One region of the Dactylosporangium sp. NPDC050588 genome, then DNA from elsewhere that is predicted to be linked to it. Evidence: riboswitches for the same ligand, from Rfam matches in the RefSeq annotation. Region 1 holds a riboswitch; the other holds the start of a gene.
What was found. Region 1 has a riboswitch for glycine ahead of gcvT (glycine cleavage system aminomethyltransferase GcvT). Riboswitches for the same ligand answer to the same signal wherever they lie in the genome.
Positions count from the first base shown of each region.

Region 2: another riboswitch for glycine. It lies ahead of gcvP (aminomethyl-transferring glycine dehydrogenase); the one in region 1 lies ahead of gcvT (glycine cleavage system aminomethyltransferase GcvT).

Region 1 covers NZ_JBFAJA010000030.1:100,285-107,915, forward strand. The annotation lists gene AB0I21_RS22300 (L-serine ammonia-lyase) at 1-553, opposite strand, end outside; gene AB0I21_RS22305 (glycine cleavage system H protein) at 559-951, opposite strand; gene gcvT (glycine cleavage system aminomethyltransferase GcvT) at 957-2,018, opposite strand; glycine riboswitch at 2,176-2,269, opposite strand; gene AB0I21_RS22315 (sigma-70 family RNA polymerase sigma factor) at 2,374-3,276, shown strand; gene AB0I21_RS22320 (methyltransferase domain-containing protein) at 3,969-4,622, opposite strand; gene AB0I21_RS22325 (hypothetical protein) at 4,837-6,693, shown strand; gene AB0I21_RS22330 (condensation domain-containing protein) at 6,690-7,631, opposite strand, start outside.
Region 2 covers NZ_JBFAJA010000015.1:125,866-133,496, forward strand. The annotation lists gene AB0I21_RS12770 (DUF1800 domain-containing protein) at 341-1,771, shown strand; gene AB0I21_RS12775 (DUF1501 domain-containing protein) at 1,777-3,027, shown strand; gene AB0I21_RS12780 (TetR/AcrR family transcriptional regulator C-terminal domain-containing protein) at 2,987-3,628, opposite strand; gene AB0I21_RS12785 (peroxiredoxin-like family protein) at 3,707-4,249, shown strand; gene AB0I21_RS12790 (hypothetical protein) at 4,399-5,442, shown strand; glycine riboswitch at 5,533-5,627, shown strand; gene gcvP (aminomethyl-transferring glycine dehydrogenase) at 5,704-7,631, shown strand, end outside.

The DNA of each region.
Region 1 (7,631 bases):
CGCTCACCGGCAGGTCCAGCGAAGCGCACAGGGCCAGCAGCTCGCCGCCGGTCGCGAACGGGTGCGGCAGCCGCGTGGTGTCGGGCACGATGCCGGTGTCGCCGACCACGAAGCCGCCGCCGACGGAGAAGTACGTGCGTTCGAGCAGCGGCGCGCCGTCGGCGGAGTGGGCGGCGAACCGCATGCCGTTCGGGTGCTCGGGCAGCGACTTGCGCCGGTGTAGGACGACGTCGTCGTCGACGGAGAACGTGACGGCACGGCCGGTGGCGAGGCGGAGCAGGCCGGTGCGGCGGACGTCGTCGACGCGTTCGTCGGCGGTGTCGGTGTCGACGGTCGCCGGGTCCTCCCCGAGCAGGCCGAGGACGACGGCCTTCGCGGAGCCGTGGCCGTGGCCGGTGGCGCCGAGCGAACCGAACAGCTCCGCCCGCACCCGGGCGACCGGCAGCCCGTCCAGCGTCGACGCGAAGCGGCGGGCGGCGCGCATCGGGCCGACGGTGTGCGACGACGACGGGCCGATGCCGACGGAGTACAGGTCGAACGCGCTCAGCGCCACCGGGCTCACCCGACCAGGGCGGCGTAGGCGGCGGCGTCGAGCAGCTCGGGGGCGGCGCCCGTGAGGCGGAGCGTGAAGAGCCAGCCGCGCCGGTACGGGTCGTCGTTGACCGCTCCCGGCTCGGTGGCGATGAGCGGGTTGACCGAGACGACGACGCCGTCGGCGGGCGCGACGAGGTCGCTGACGGACTTCGTCGACTCGATCTCCCCGCACGGCTCGCCGGCGGTGACCAGCGTGCCGACCTCGGGCAGCTGCACGTAGACGATGTCGCCGAGCGCGGACGCGGCGAACGCGGTGATGCCGACGACGCCGTCGGAGAACCACTCGTGGTCACGCGTGTAGGACAGGTGCGACGGGATCGCGGACATGGCGCTCTTTTCCGGCTGGTTCGACGACATGACGTTCACTTCGGCGGAGCGACGTAGAAGGGCAGTTGCACGACTGTGGCGTCGACGCTGGCGCCGCGGACGTCGACGGCGAGCCGGGTGCCGGGCTCGGCGAGGGCGGGCGGCACGTATGCCATCGCGACGGGATGGCCGAGGGTCGGCGACAGCGCGCCGCTGGTGACGGTGCCGGCGACCGCGCCGGTCGCCGGGTCGAGCACCTGGTAACCGGCCCGCGGCGCCCGCCGGGAACCGGTGACGAGGCCGGCCAGGACCTCGACCGGCGCCGAGTCGCGCTGGCGGCGCAGGGCGGCGGCACCGACGAAGTCGCGTTTGGAGAAGTCGACGAGGCGGGCGAGGCCGGCCTGCAACGGGGTCCGCCGGACGGACAGCTCGTGCCCGTACAGCGCCATCCCCGCCTCGAGGCGCAGCGTGTCGCGGCAGGCCAGCCCCGCCGGCGTCGGGCCGCGGTCGAGCAGCGCCCGCCACACGGCGACGGCGTCACCGGGGCGGCAGTAGACCTCGAAGCCGTCCTCGCCGGTGTACCCGGTCCGCGCCAGCAGCACGTCCCGCCCGGCGACGGAGAAGGGGCGGATCGCGTAGTACCGCAGCGGCCCCGGGTCGAGGATCGACGCCGCCGAAGGCCCCTGCACGGCGATCAGCGCCCAGTCGGCGGACGTGTCGCGGACGGTGACGTGGAAACCGTCGGCGTGCTCGCGGAGCATCGCGAAGACGACGGCGGTGTTGGCGGCGTTCGCGACCACCAGGTAGCGCCGGTCCGCGAGGCGGTAGACGACGAGGTCGTCGAGGACCCCGCCGGTGTCGTGGCACAGCATCGTGTACCGGGCGCGCCCGACCTCGATCGCCGACAGCCTGCCGACGAGCGCGTAGTCGAGGAACCGGTCCGCCTCGGCGCCGGTGACCTCGAGCTGGCCCATGTGCGACAGGTCGAACAACCCGGCGGCGCGGCGCACCGCGTGGTGCTCGGCGAGGTCCCCCTGGTAGCGCAGCGGCATGCGCCAGCCGGCGAAGGAGGTGAAGGTGGCGCCGAGATCGCGGTGCACGTCGAAGAGCGGTGTCACGGAGGCTCCCTGGGTCCGGATGCCGTCGCGGACGGCACCCCTGCTGGGTGACCTCCCCGCTCTGTCATCGGAGCCTGAGAGCTTCGCCGCCCGCGACGAGCGGGACGGTTTGCACCGTGGGCGCAGGACACGGATCGTCCTGACTTTCCAGAGTCGCCTGACCACGGCGGTACCGATGCCTGAGAGATTCTGGGGAGAACATTGCTCCTTCGGCGCCTCGGACTGACCGAGGACTCTCCCGTCGCGGGTCGTGCAGCGCGATATGCGGTTGTGGTCAGGACCGTAAGTCCCGCCGCACCGCCCCGTCAAGCCCGGAAAAGTGTTGTGACACGAGACCGAAGGGGTCCGCCTGAGGGTGAACGAACAGACGGGAACGACAGCGGCACAGTCCGACGAGGTCCTCGTGGCGGCGGCCCGCGACGGTGACCGGGCCGCCGTGGAGGCCCTCGCCGCGCGCTACCTGCCGCTGGTCCACTCCGTCGTCGGCCGCGGCGCCGACCGGGACCTCGACGTCGACGACATCGTCCAGGACGCGATGGTCCGTGTCGTGACGGGGGTTTCGACGGTACGGCAGGCCGGGCGCTTCCGGTCGTGGGTGGTGACGATCGCCCTGCGGCAGCTCGCCGACGCCCGCGCGGAGGCCCGCCGGGCCAGGCTGACCCGCGGCGAGGACCAGCCGGACGGCCTGCCCGACACCGCCGACCCGGCGGCGGACTTCGTCGGCCTCGCCGTCCTGCGGCAGGTCCTGGACGTCGAGCAGCGGGGGATCGCGGAGGCGGCCCGCTGGCTGGACCCGGCGCACCGCACGGTCCTGTCGCTGTGGTGGCTGGAGGCCGGCGGTCACCTGACCCGCGCCGAGGTCGCCGACGCCCTCGACCTGCCGGCCGCGCACGCCGGGGTGCGGGTGCAGCGGATGCGCGAGCAGCTCGACGTGGCCCCGCTCGGTGGTCCGCGCCCTGGACGCGTCGCCCGGCTGCTGCCCGGCGCTGCGCGAGGTGGTGTCCGGCTGGGACGGCGAGCCGGACCCGTTGTGGCGCAAGCGGATCGCCCGGCACGTCCGCGACTGTCCACAGTGCACGGATCGGTCCCGCCGGCTCCCGGCGGCGGAGGGCCTCCTCGCCGGCCTGCCGCTCCCGGTGCCCCCACCGAAGGCGACCACCGGTGGATGGGCGCTCAAGGCCTTCGCACTGGCCGGCGGCGCCGCGGCCCTGGCGCTCGCGCTCGTGATCGGCGTGACGGTGTGGCGGCAGCCGGATGAGCCGCGGCGGGAGGTGCCGGCCGCCCGCGACCGCCCAGGCGCCCGCACCGTCGTCGCCCGCCGCCTCCCCGGCCGCACCGTCCCCGTCCGTGCCGCCGTTCTTCGCCGTCTCCCGCGTCGAGGTCCTTCGTGGCCGCACCGCTGTTGGACAGGAAGCCGAACGGGTCCTTGAGGGTGGTGTCGTCGAAGATCCAGACGGACCGGTCGCCGTACCGGGTGCTCTGCCCGTTGTCGCGCCCCGCCACCCGCTGCTGCTTGGATCGAGTGGCTGGCCTGCTCTGAGGGAAGCGGTTGGATGGGGCGGGAAAAGCGGCGCAGGCAGGACGGCGGTGTGCGTCGCGTGGTGTGACGACCTGGCTGAAGAGGGCTGCGTCCGGAGACCTCGCCGCGTCCGGCTGTCCGGACGCGGTCTTGTCAGGGCGGTGTGTGGGTCGCCGGCGCCCGGGGGTTCTGATGGGCCTGCGGTCGGGCTTCTTTCGCCGGGGGCGCCGCGGGTTTGTGCACCGTGTGAAGCCCCGGCGCCGGAGTGCCGGGGGTGTGGTCGCGGACATGGTGGTTCCGGGTGGCGGCGCGAAAGTTTCCCGGCTGACGCCTGGCCGAGCGGCGGGGCAGGTGGACCTTACGGAGAGGTGCCTGACCGACACCGCCGGCGACGCTGGGTGGCCGGGGTCCGGGTGGTGGTGGCGAAACTTTCAGGCGGGGCGGCGGGCGATCGCGATCACGGACTGGCCGAACGGTGGGGTGACGAAGCGTTCGGCGAAGCGGGTCATCGGGGCGACCGTCGAGTCGTAGAACTTGACCATCATGCCGGGGCCGGGCTTCTGGCGCAGGAGGCAGGTGGAGACGTAGTAGCCGATCAGGCCGAGCGAGTTGGCGTAGTGCAGCTTCTCGATCTCCAGGTCGGCGGCGAGCAGCACCTCACGCATGGTCTTCTTGGTGTACCGGCGGACGTGGCCGGTCGCGATGTCGGCGGGGCCCATCGCGAAGGGGAACGCCGGCACCACGATGATCACGTGGCCGCCGGGGCGGACCAGGGAGCGCATGGTGCGCAGGGCGCCCAGGTGGTCCTCGATGTGCTCCAGGACGTTGTACGACACGGCGGCGCTGTGCTCGGCGGTGACGTCGCTGGGCAGCATGAGCTCGCGGATCGACACCTCGCGGTCGGCCGAGAAGCGCTCCTTGAGCGCGAGCAGCCGGTCCGGGTCGGCCTCCGTGACCGTCATGCGCGGAGCGTGCTCCAGCCACTCCGCCGCATAGTCGCCCAGGCCCGCGCTGACCTCGATCGGGTCGTCGCCCAGGTACGGCGTCGCGAACGCGACGAACCACTTGCGGTGGTTCTTCGCCATCGCGAGGCCCTCGAGCACCTCGGACTGGATGAGCTGGTCACCGAGGATCTCCGAACTGCGATCCCGATCGCCTCCAGGCGGCACGGCGTTCTCCTCGGTAGCTCGGCGATCCAACGGTCTGATCATGTTATCCGGAATTGGCGTAGTTTATCGGCGTCGATGCCGGGAGGCCAGTGCGTGCGTCACGGGCCCCTGGACAGCTATGGTCTCACCCGTGAAAACAGGCGGAAAGAACGCGCTTGTCGTCGTGAGCTACGTGGTCTTCTCCGTCGTGCTCTTCCACCATCTGTGGGCGGCACCCCAGACCCGGATGCTGGCCGACAACAACCAGGACCAGGTCTTCTTCGAGTGGGTGCTCACGCACGCCGCGCGGCTGTTCACCCACGGTGACACCCCGTTCTTCACCGACCAGCTCAACGCGCCGCTGGGCGTGAACCTGATGGCCAACACGTCCATCCTGGGCCTCGCCCTGCCGCTCGCCCCGATCACGCTGCTGTTCGGTGCGCCGGTCACGTTCGCCGTCATCAGCACGATCGCGCCGGCCGGCACCGCCATCGCCTGGTTCTTCATGCTGCTGCGCTGCGGCGTGGTCCGGACCCGGACGGCAGCCTACCTGGGAGCGCTCTTCTGCGGTTTCGGCCCCGCGATGATCTCGCAGACGACCGGCCACCCCAACATCGCCGGCCAGTTCATGATCCCCCTGATCCTGTGGGCCGTGTTCCGGATGCGCGAGCCCGGCGACACGGTCCGCAAGGGTCTCGTGCTCGCCGCGCTCGTCGTGTACCAGTGCTTCATCAACGAAGAGGTCCTGTTCCTCGCGGCGTTCGCGTTGCTGGTGTTCCTGCTGGTGTTCCTGCGGCCCAGCGAGATGCTCCCGGCCGCGCGGGCGGCACTGCCGGCGCTCGGCGTCACCGCCCTCGCCGCGGGGCTCGTCATGGCGTACCCGCTCTGGCACCAGTTCACCGGCCCGCAGGCGTACCACGGGCTGCCCGACTTCGTGCACGGCTTCAGCGCCGACCTCTACGGGTTCTCGAACTTCAGCCGCCGCTCCATCCTCGGTGACATCCCGCGCATCGAGAAGCTCGGCGGCCCGACGGAGGAGAACACGTTCTTCGGCTGGCCGCTGCTGCTGCTCCTGCCCGCCGCCGCGGCCTCCCTCTGGCGGCACCGGGGCGCCCGGGCGCTGTTCGTCACCGCGGTCGTGTTCTCGCTGCTGTCGCTCGGCCCGGTCGTGCGGTACAAGGGCGAGGAGACCACCTGGCACGGCCCGTGGCGCTTCCTGGTCGACCTGCCGCTGTTCGACTCGGTGGTGCCGACCCGGGTCGCGCTCGTCGTGACCCCGCTCGTGGGTGTGCTGCTGGCGATCCTCGTCGACCGGTTCGTGGTGCCGCCACCGGTCACCCGGCCGGAGCCGGTCGAGGAGGCCGCGTTCGCCTCGGAGGCGCCGGCCACGGACGCCGTCGCGGACACCGACGGCACGGACGACGGCAAGGCCGGCGACAAGGCACGGGACACGTTCCAGGACGACGACGAGGAGCCGCTGCCGTACGCGGGCCGCTGGCTGTGGGCCGCCGCCCTCGCGATGGCGCTGCTGCCGCTCGTACCGACGCCGCAGCCGACGAACGACCGGCCGCTGGCGCCGGTGTTCTTCAGCAGCGGCATGTGGCGCGAGCACGTGCCGGACCAGGCCACCGTCGTCGTCATCCCCGGCGGCTGGTGGGAGGGCCTCGACGCGATGCGCTGGGCCGTCGACTCGGACATCGACTTCAAGATCGCCGGTGGCTACTTCCTCGCCCCCGACCCGAACGACCCCGAGCACAAGGCCATGTTCGGCCCGACGTACCCGCCGACGTGGAGCCTGCTGGGCCAGGTCGGCAACGACGGCGTCGTGCCCCAGCTCGGCCCCGAGCACGTCGCCCAGGCCCGCACCGACCTCGCGTACTGGAAGGCGGACCGCATCATCCTCGCCGACAGCCACGGCAACAGCGACGCCGTGCGCCAGACCGCCGACCAGCTCTTCGGCCCTGGCGAGCACATCGCCGACGTGTGGGTCTGGAAGGTGCAGCACTAGGCGCCGAGCGCCTGGGTGACGATCAGCTCCTCGATGCCGTAGAGGAACGTGGTCATGTCGTCGCGGGGCATGAGGGCGCTGTCGGCGGTCATGGCCAGCTCCAGGGCGCCGGGGGCGTCCTGGGCGTCCAGGGCGAACGACACGCCCCGGCGCGGCTCGTGCTCCACCGGCCAGGTGAGCGTGGTGCGGGTGAGGGCCTCGCGCAGCGGTGCCGGCGCGGGGGCGGCGAAGCCCAGCGCCGGCATCAGCCCCCGCTGGTCGTTGACGAAGCACGAGTGGTCGCAGGTGCTGTCGAGGGCGGCGACGTCACGGTCGAGGGCGAGCTTGTCGTAGTACGCGTGGCGTTGCGCGGACATGGCGGCGCCGAACGTGCGGCGCACGAGGTCCGGGAACGCGACCCGGGTGCCGGTGAGGTGGAACAGCCCTTCCTGGGCGATCGTGGTGATCCCGTCCGCCATGCCCGGCAGGAACCGGTTGTTGACGACGACCTGGAAGACGGCCTCGTCGACACCGGTGATCCGGGTGGCGGAGGTGGCGGCCGCGGCGAGGACGACCGAGGCGGGGGTGACGGACAGGTCCGCAGCGACCCGGTCCAGCGCCAGGCCGAGCGCGGGGGAGTTGAGCACCGCGTTCGGGAACGTGGCCGCCGGCGCGGTGCCGGCCCGGGCCGGGAACATGCTCGCCGGGCCGCTGCCGAGCTTCGACAGCCACGAGCGGCGGGCGGCGGCGTCGCGCCGGCGGCCCCGGTCGGAGGTCTGGAACGCCGCCTCCTCAAGGGGCTGCAGCAGGTCCCGTCGCGGCAGCGTCCCGTGTACGAGCGCCGCGAAGTCCGCGAGGAGGTTGCGCAGACCCCACCCGTCGGAGGCGGTGTGCGACAGGAAGAACACCACGTAGCGGATACCGCCGCCGGCGTGGACGACGCCGACCCGCAGCGGCCA
Region 2 (7,631 bases), on a different contig from region 1:
GCGGTCCCGTCATTGCTGGCTTGGGGTCGGTGCGGCCAGTCGGTCGCCGTCTCGGTCGCCGCGGTCTTCTTGGTCGGACCGTTCTGTTGTCGGCGTGGCGGGATTGTTGGGTGCGGTAATCCGGCAGTCCGCTGGCCAAGAGAACCGCAGCCGGCGTGCCACTCGACCGGGCCCACGCCGAGACCGACACGGCGCTCGACGCAACCACGGACACACCCGCCTGCCCACCGGATTGTTGGGTTGGGTAATCCGGTAACGCGGTGGTGCGGAGCGGTTGCCGGGTGGGAGCGTGGTGGGGGCGTCGGTCAGGCCGGCCGTGTCGGTGTCGACGTTGGACTGCGTGACCGCCTTCACCCCTCAGGACCCGGTTCTGCATCTGCTGCGCCGCGCCACGTTCGGGCCGACGTCCGCGAGCGAGGCCGAGCTGCGCAAGCTCGGTGCCGTCGCGTGGCTGGACCGGCAGCTCGCCCCGGCGACCATCGACGACGCCGCGTGCACGAAGCTGCTCACGCGGTACCCGATGGCCAACCTCGACATCGCCGGGGTGCGTGCCAAGGTGAAGGCCGGCGCCATGAAGTCCGGGGGCTGGGACGCCATGCAGCAGCTCGGCTCCGCCGCCGTCGCGCGCGCCGCGTGGAGCAACCGGCAGCTGCTCGAGGTCATGGTCGACGTGTGGTCCAACCACCTCAACGTCACCTGCCCGTCCAGCGACGTCTGGGACAGCCGCGGCGCCTACGACTCCCTGATCCGCCGGCACGCCCTCGGGACGTTCGCCGACCTGCTGAAGGCGTCCGCCACGTCACCGGCGATGCTGTCGTACCTCGACAACCGCAGCTCCACGAAGGCGAAACCCAACGAGAACTACGCCCGCGAGCTGATGGAGCTGCACACCGTCGGGCTGATCTACACCGAGGCCGACGTGAAGGACGCCGCGCGGCTGCTCACCGGGCTCACCGTCGACAAGACCACCGGCCTGTACAAGTTCGACGCGACCCAGCACGCGACCGGCGCCGTCACCATCCTCGGCTGGCGGCACGACAACGCGACCGCCGGCGGCGGGGAAGCGGCCGCGCTCGCGTTCGTGGACATGCTCGCCCAGCACCCGGCCACCGCCGAGCGCGTGGCCCGCAAGCTCTGCGTCCGCTTCGTCTCCGACGACCCGCCGGCGGCCCTCGTGCAGCGGCTGCGCGAGGTGTACCTGCAACAGAAATCGGCAATCGCGCCGGTCCTGCGGGCGCTGTTCACGTCACCGGAGTTCGCCGCGTCCGTCGGCGCGAAGGTCCGCACCCCGCTGGAGGACCTCATCGGCACGGTCCGCCTGCTGGGCCTGCAGCCGGAGGCGTCCGGCACCGAAGGGGTCCGCGCCCTGTACAACTACCTCGTCGCCGCCGGCCACGCCCCGATGCGCTGGGCGCCGCCGAACGGCTACCCGGACGTCGCCGCCGCCTGGACCGCCCCCTCGGGCCTGCTGATCCGCTGGAACGCACACCTGAACCTCGCCGCCGGCTGGTACCCCAAGCAGCTCGTGCGCCCGGCGTCGATGCTCGCGACGCTGGTGCCGACGCTGCCGGCCACGCACGGCGCGTTCCTCGACGCCCTGGCCACCCGCCTCGTCGGGCAGCCCCTGCAGGTGGCGCACAGCGCGGCGCTGCTCGGCTTCCTGAACAAGTCGGCGTCGAGCCCGCTGAAGGCGACCGACCCCGCCGTCGCCGGCCGGCTGCCGCACCTCATCGCCCTGATCCTCGACTCGCCCTACTACCTGGCCAGGTGACCGTCATGATGGATTGCTGTATTACCGACAACGGTATTTCGCGGCGCGGGCTGCTGGGCCGGGCCGCCGTGATCGGGGCGGGCGCCGCGCTCACCGGGCTCGTCGGGGAGGGCCTCGCGACCCGGCTGGCGTTCGCCGGCACACCGTACACCGGCGACACCATCGTCGTGCTGTCGTTGCGCGGCGGGTTCGACGGGCTGTCCGCCGTCGTCCCGATCGGCGACCCCGACTACTACACCGCCCGCCCCACCATCGCCGTGCCGAAGGCGTCGGTGATCGCCGGGGACGGGATGTTCGGCCTGCACCCGGCGTTCGCGCCGCTGCTGCCGCGCTGGACCGCCGGCACGTTCGGCGCGGTCCACGCCGTCGGCCAGCCCAACCCGTCCCGGTCGCACTTCCAGGCGATGGAGGAGATGGAGCGGGCCGCCGCCGGCACCTCCGTGCGCACCGGCTGGCTCGACCGGATGCTCGGCGTCACCGGCGCCTCCGCCCCGACCGCGGGCGTCGCGATGGGCGCGACGTCCCCGGCCCGCGCGTTCGCCGGCCCGTCCCCGGACGTGTCGATGTCGTCCGTCGACGGCTTCAAGCTCTCCGGCAACGACGCCAGGACCCCGATGGCCGCGACCATCGCCAAGCTGTTCGACGGCGCCCCGGCGGTCATGGCCGACCCGGCCCGCGCCGTCAACGCCACCCTGGGCACCGTCGCCGCGCTCGGCGCGTACACCCCGGCGGCGACCTACCCGTCGACCGCCCTCGGCAGGGCGCTGTGCGACGTCGCGCGCCTGGTGAAGTCGAACGTCGGCCTGATGGCGGCCACCGTCGACTTCGGCGACTGGGACATGCACGAGGGCCTCGGCGGCCCCGTGAAGGGCCAGCGGATGCACGACCACCTGACGGAGCTCGCCCTGGCGCTGGCGGCGTTCGCGACCGACCTCGGCGACGCCTTCAACCGCGTCACCCTGGTCACGCTCAGCGAGTTCGGCCGGCGCGTCGCGGAGAACGGCTCCCGCGGCGTCGACCACGGCAACGGCAACGCCATGCTCCTGCTCGGCGGCAACGTCCGCGGCGGCCGCGTGCACGGCATCTGGCCCGGCCTCGCCCCGGCCAAGCTCACCGCCGGTGACCTGACGTCCACCACCGACTACCGGTCGGTGATCGGTGAGCTGCTCCAGCGCCGCTGCGGCGTCGGGTCGCTGACGGGCATCTTCCCGAACGTCACGCCGTCCTCGTACGAGCTGGCCCTGGCCCGCCGCTGATGCCGGCGAGCAGGAGGGCGAGACCGCCGCGGAACTCCTCGTCGGTGCCGACCTGACGGGCCGCCGCGCCGAGCTGCCGCATGTGTGGGAACGCGGCGGGGTCGAGCCCGGCGATGGCGGCCGTGCCGGGGCCGGACAGCGGGCCGAGGTGCTCGAGCTGGATCGCGCCGACGAGGTACGACAGCAGCCCCCGCAGCGCGACGACCCTGCGCTCCGGGTCGGTGACGGTCTCGGCCAGGATGCCGGCGACCGTCTCCGACCAGCGCAGGATGGCGGGCGACCGGTGCCGGTGCGTCATGGTCAGCGGGACGACGGCCGGGTGGGCGCCGACCGCGACGCGGACCCGCTCCACCATGACGGTGATCCGTCCGGGCCAGTCGCCGCCCTGCGGTGGTGTGGGGTCCACGGCGCCGAGCACCAGCTCGACGACGAGGCCTTCGAGCGCCTCGCGGTCGTCGACGTAGCGGTACAGGCTCATCGTGCCCATGCCGAGCTGCTGGGCGACGGCGCGCATGGTCAGCCCGGCCGGCCCGTCACGGTCGAGCACCGCGAGCGCCGCCGCGGCGATCTGCGCGGATGTGAGTGATCGCGGTCGAGGCATGGCACTTGACAGCGTACGTCATACGCCTACGCTTGCCGGTAAGAGTACGTTGTACGCTTACGATCACGCGGAGGTGTCATGCTCGTCGTCGATTCCCGGCGCCTGCAGGTCGTCGTGGGGGAGCCGGTCGCCGTGCCGGACCCGTCGCTGCTGGTGCACCTGCAGTTCCGCCGCTTCGCCGGCTGCCCGGTCTGCAACCTGCACCTGCGCTCGATCGTCCGCCGCCACGACGAGATCACCGCGGCCGGCGTCCGCGAGGTCGTCGTGTTCCACTCCACCGCGGCGGCGCTGCGCGAGCACGTGACGGACCTGCCGTTCCCGGTCGTGCCCGACCCGCAGAAGCGCCTGTACCGAGAGTTCGGCGTCGAGTCCTCCCGCCGGGCCCTGCTCGACCCCCGCGTCTGGCCCACGATCCTGCGCGCCGTGGCCCGCAGCACCTGGGCCCTGCTCCGCGGCCGCGAACGCCCGCCGTCGCTCACCCCGGCCGGCGGCCGCTTCGGCCTCCCGGCCGACTTCCTCATCACCCCCGACGGCACGGTCCTCGCCGCGAAGTACGGCGAGCACGCCTACGACCAGTGGCCCGTCGACGAGCTCCTGAGCCTCGTCGAGCGGCACGGGTAGGACTGGCACCGGCGGAGCTGGCCGCAGACGCGGCGGACTGACCCGGCCCGGCGGCGCTGCGCGGCGATGGTGCGCCGCGGGTCGGACACAGGGTGCGCGTACTGTGCGCGCAGGTCCGTGAGGATCGGGGGCCGACCCGAGGAGGATCATTGAAGCGCAGTGCCGCGCTGGCCGTCGTCGCCGTCCTGGCGGTCAGCGGATGCAGCTCGCCGAGCAAGGGCAGCGCCGCACCCGCCGCTATGACGCCGAGCGCCCCGGGCGCGACGGGTGGGTCCGGCGCCGGCGGCCTGGGCGCCGCGAGCCAGTCCGCGTCCGCGCCGAGCGGGGCGTGCACGATCTTCCCCGCGGACAACGTGTGGCACGCCGACGTGTCGAGGCTGCCGGTGCACCGGGACTCGGCGGCGTGGGTCGGCAGCATCGGGGCGCAGGCGCACGCGCACCCGGACTTCGGCTCGGGGCTCATCGACGGCGCGCCGTTCGGCATCCCGGTCACGACGGTCGGGCAGGGGCAGGCCGGCGTGAAGGTCAGCTTCGAGTACGCGGACGAGAGCGACAAGGGCCCGTACCCGATCCCGCGCAACGCCAGGATCGAGGGCGGCCCGAACGCCGACGGGGACCGGCACGTCATCGTGCACGACACGGCGGCCTGCAAGGTGTACGAGCTGTACGCCGCCCGCCCGAACGCGGACGGGTCGTGGAAGGCCGGGTCCGGGGCGGTGTTCGACCTGCGCCGCAACGACCTGCGCAAGGCCGGCTGGACGTCGGCGGACGCCGCGGGCCTGTCGATCCTGGCCGGGCTGCCGCGCGCTGACGAGGTCGCCAAGGGCAGGATCGACCACGCGATCCGGTTCACCGCGCCGCGCACGAGGAACGCGTACGTGTGGCCCGCCCGGCACGCGGCGTCCAGCAGCACCGACGCGAACCTACCGCCGATGGGTGCCCGGTTCCGGCTGAAGGCGTCCGTCGACATCTCGAAGTTCCCGGCGCAGGCGCGAGTGGTGGCGCAGGCGCTCAAGCAGTACGGAGCCGTTCTCGCCGACAACGGCTCGCCGTGGTTCTTCTCCGGCACGCAGGACGACCGGTGGAGCAACGATCAGCTCAACGCGCTCAAGGGGCTGAAGGGCAGCGACTTCGAGGCGGTGGACGCCAGCCTCCTGATGGTCGACGCGAATTCAGCCCGCTGTAAGCCATAAACCTAGCGTCCTAGGATGCGCTACGCGCTGTGGTGTGGACCACGGGCGCGTGACCATGGTCAAAGAACCGGTAGATTAGGCATCGCCGGCAATACCCGCGCGGGAGAGATCGTCTGCATTCAGGGCGACGCCGAAGGGGCAAATCCTCCCCGGAACCTCTCAGGCAGAAGGACCGCGACGGGTTGGCACCTCTGGAGGCCACACGACAGAGGGGGAGGGACGTGCGCAGCCCCGACCCCCGGATCCGAAAGAGTGTGGCCAATGACCAGTTTCGCGAGCAGGCACATCGGACCGTCGCCGGACGAGCAGACGACGATGCTGAAGACCGTCGGGCACGACTCCGTCGAGGCGTTGATGACGGCGGCCATCCCCGGCTCGATCCGCTGGCACCAGCCGCTCCAGCTGCCCCTTGCCGCGTCCGAGGCCGAGGTGCTGGGGGAGCTGCGCGCCCTCGCGGCGGCGAACCGGACGCTCGTCAGCATGATCGGCCTCGGCTACTACGGCACGCACACGCCGCCGGTCATCCTGCGCAACGTCCTGGAGGACCCGTCGTGGTACACGGCGTACACGCCGTACCAGCCGGAGATCAGCCAGGGCCGGCTCGAGGCGCTGCTCAACTTCCAGACGGTGATCACGGACCTGACGGGGCTGCCGGTCGCGGGCGCGTCGCTGCTGGACGAGGCGACCGCCGCCGCTGAGGCGATGACCCTGGCGCGGCGCTCGTCGAAGGTCAAGCCCGACGTGTACGTCGTGGACAGCGACGTCCTGCCGCAGACCCTTGCCGTCATCCGGACCAGGGCGGAGCCGCTCGGCATCGACGTGCGGACGGTGAACCTGCGGACCGAGGAGCTGCCGGCGGAGTTCTTCGGCCTGCACCTGCAGTACCCCGGCGCGTCCGGCGCGGTCCGTGACCTGGCGGACATCACCAGGCAGGCGCACGACAAGGGCGCGATCGTCACGTTCGCCGCGGACCTGCTCGCGCTGTGCCTGCTGCAGGAGCCGGCGGCGTTCGGCGCGGACGTCGCGGTCGGCAGCGCGCAGCGGTTCGGCGTGCCGATGGGCTTCGGCGGTCCGCACGCCGGCTACATGTCGGTCCGCAAGGGCCTGGAGCGGACCCTGCCGGGGCGGCTCGTCGGCGTGTCCAAGGACGCGGACGGCGCCCCCGCCTACCGGCTCGCCCTGCAGACCCGTGAGCAGCACATCCGGCGGGAGAAGGCGACCAGCAACATCTGCACCGCGCAGGTGCTCCTCGCGGTCACGGCCAGCATGTACGCCGTCTACCACGGCCCCGACGGGCTGCGGGAGATCGCGTCCCGCACGCACGACATGGCGGTGCGGCTCGCGGCGGGGCTGCGGGCCGGCGGTGTCACCACCGAGCACGAGGCGTTCTTCGACACGGTGACGGCCGTCGTACCGGGGAAGGCGAAGGACGTCGTCGGCGCGGCCGCGGACCGGGGGATCAACCTGCGGCAGGTCGACGCGGACCGGGTCGGCATCGCGTGCGACGAGACGACGACGTTCGGGCACCTGCGTGACGTCCTGGCCGCGTTCGGTCTCGCGCACGTCGACGTGACCGCGCTGGACACGGCGGACGTGGTGCCGGCCGAGCTGCGCCGCACCAGCGACTACCTGAGCCACCCGGTGTTCTCCACGCACCGGTCGGAGACGGCGATGCTGCGGTATCTGAAGCGGCTCTCCGACATGGACTACGCGCTCGACCGGGGGATGATCCCGCTCGGGTCGTGCACGATGAAGCTCAACGCGACCGTGGAGATGGAGCCGATCACCTGGCCGGAGTTCGCCAACGTGCACCCGTTCGCGCCGGCGGCGCAGACGCAGGGCTACCGGAAGCTGATCGGTGACCTGGAGCGGTGGCTGGCGGAGGTCACCGGCTACGACGCGGTGTCGCTGCAGCCGAACGCGGGGTCGCAGGGCGAGCTGGCGGGCCTGCTCGCGATCCGTGCCTACCACCACTCGCGGGGCGACACCGGGCGGGACATGTGCCTGATCCCGTCGAGCGCCCACGGCACGAACGCGGCGAGCGCCGTGATGGCGGGCATGCGGGTCGCGGTGGTGGCGTGTGACGAGCTGGGCAACGTCGATCTCGGTGACCTCGAGGCGAAGATCGAGCTGCACCGGGACCGGCTGGCCGCGATCATGGTGACGTATCCGTCGACGCACGGGGTGTA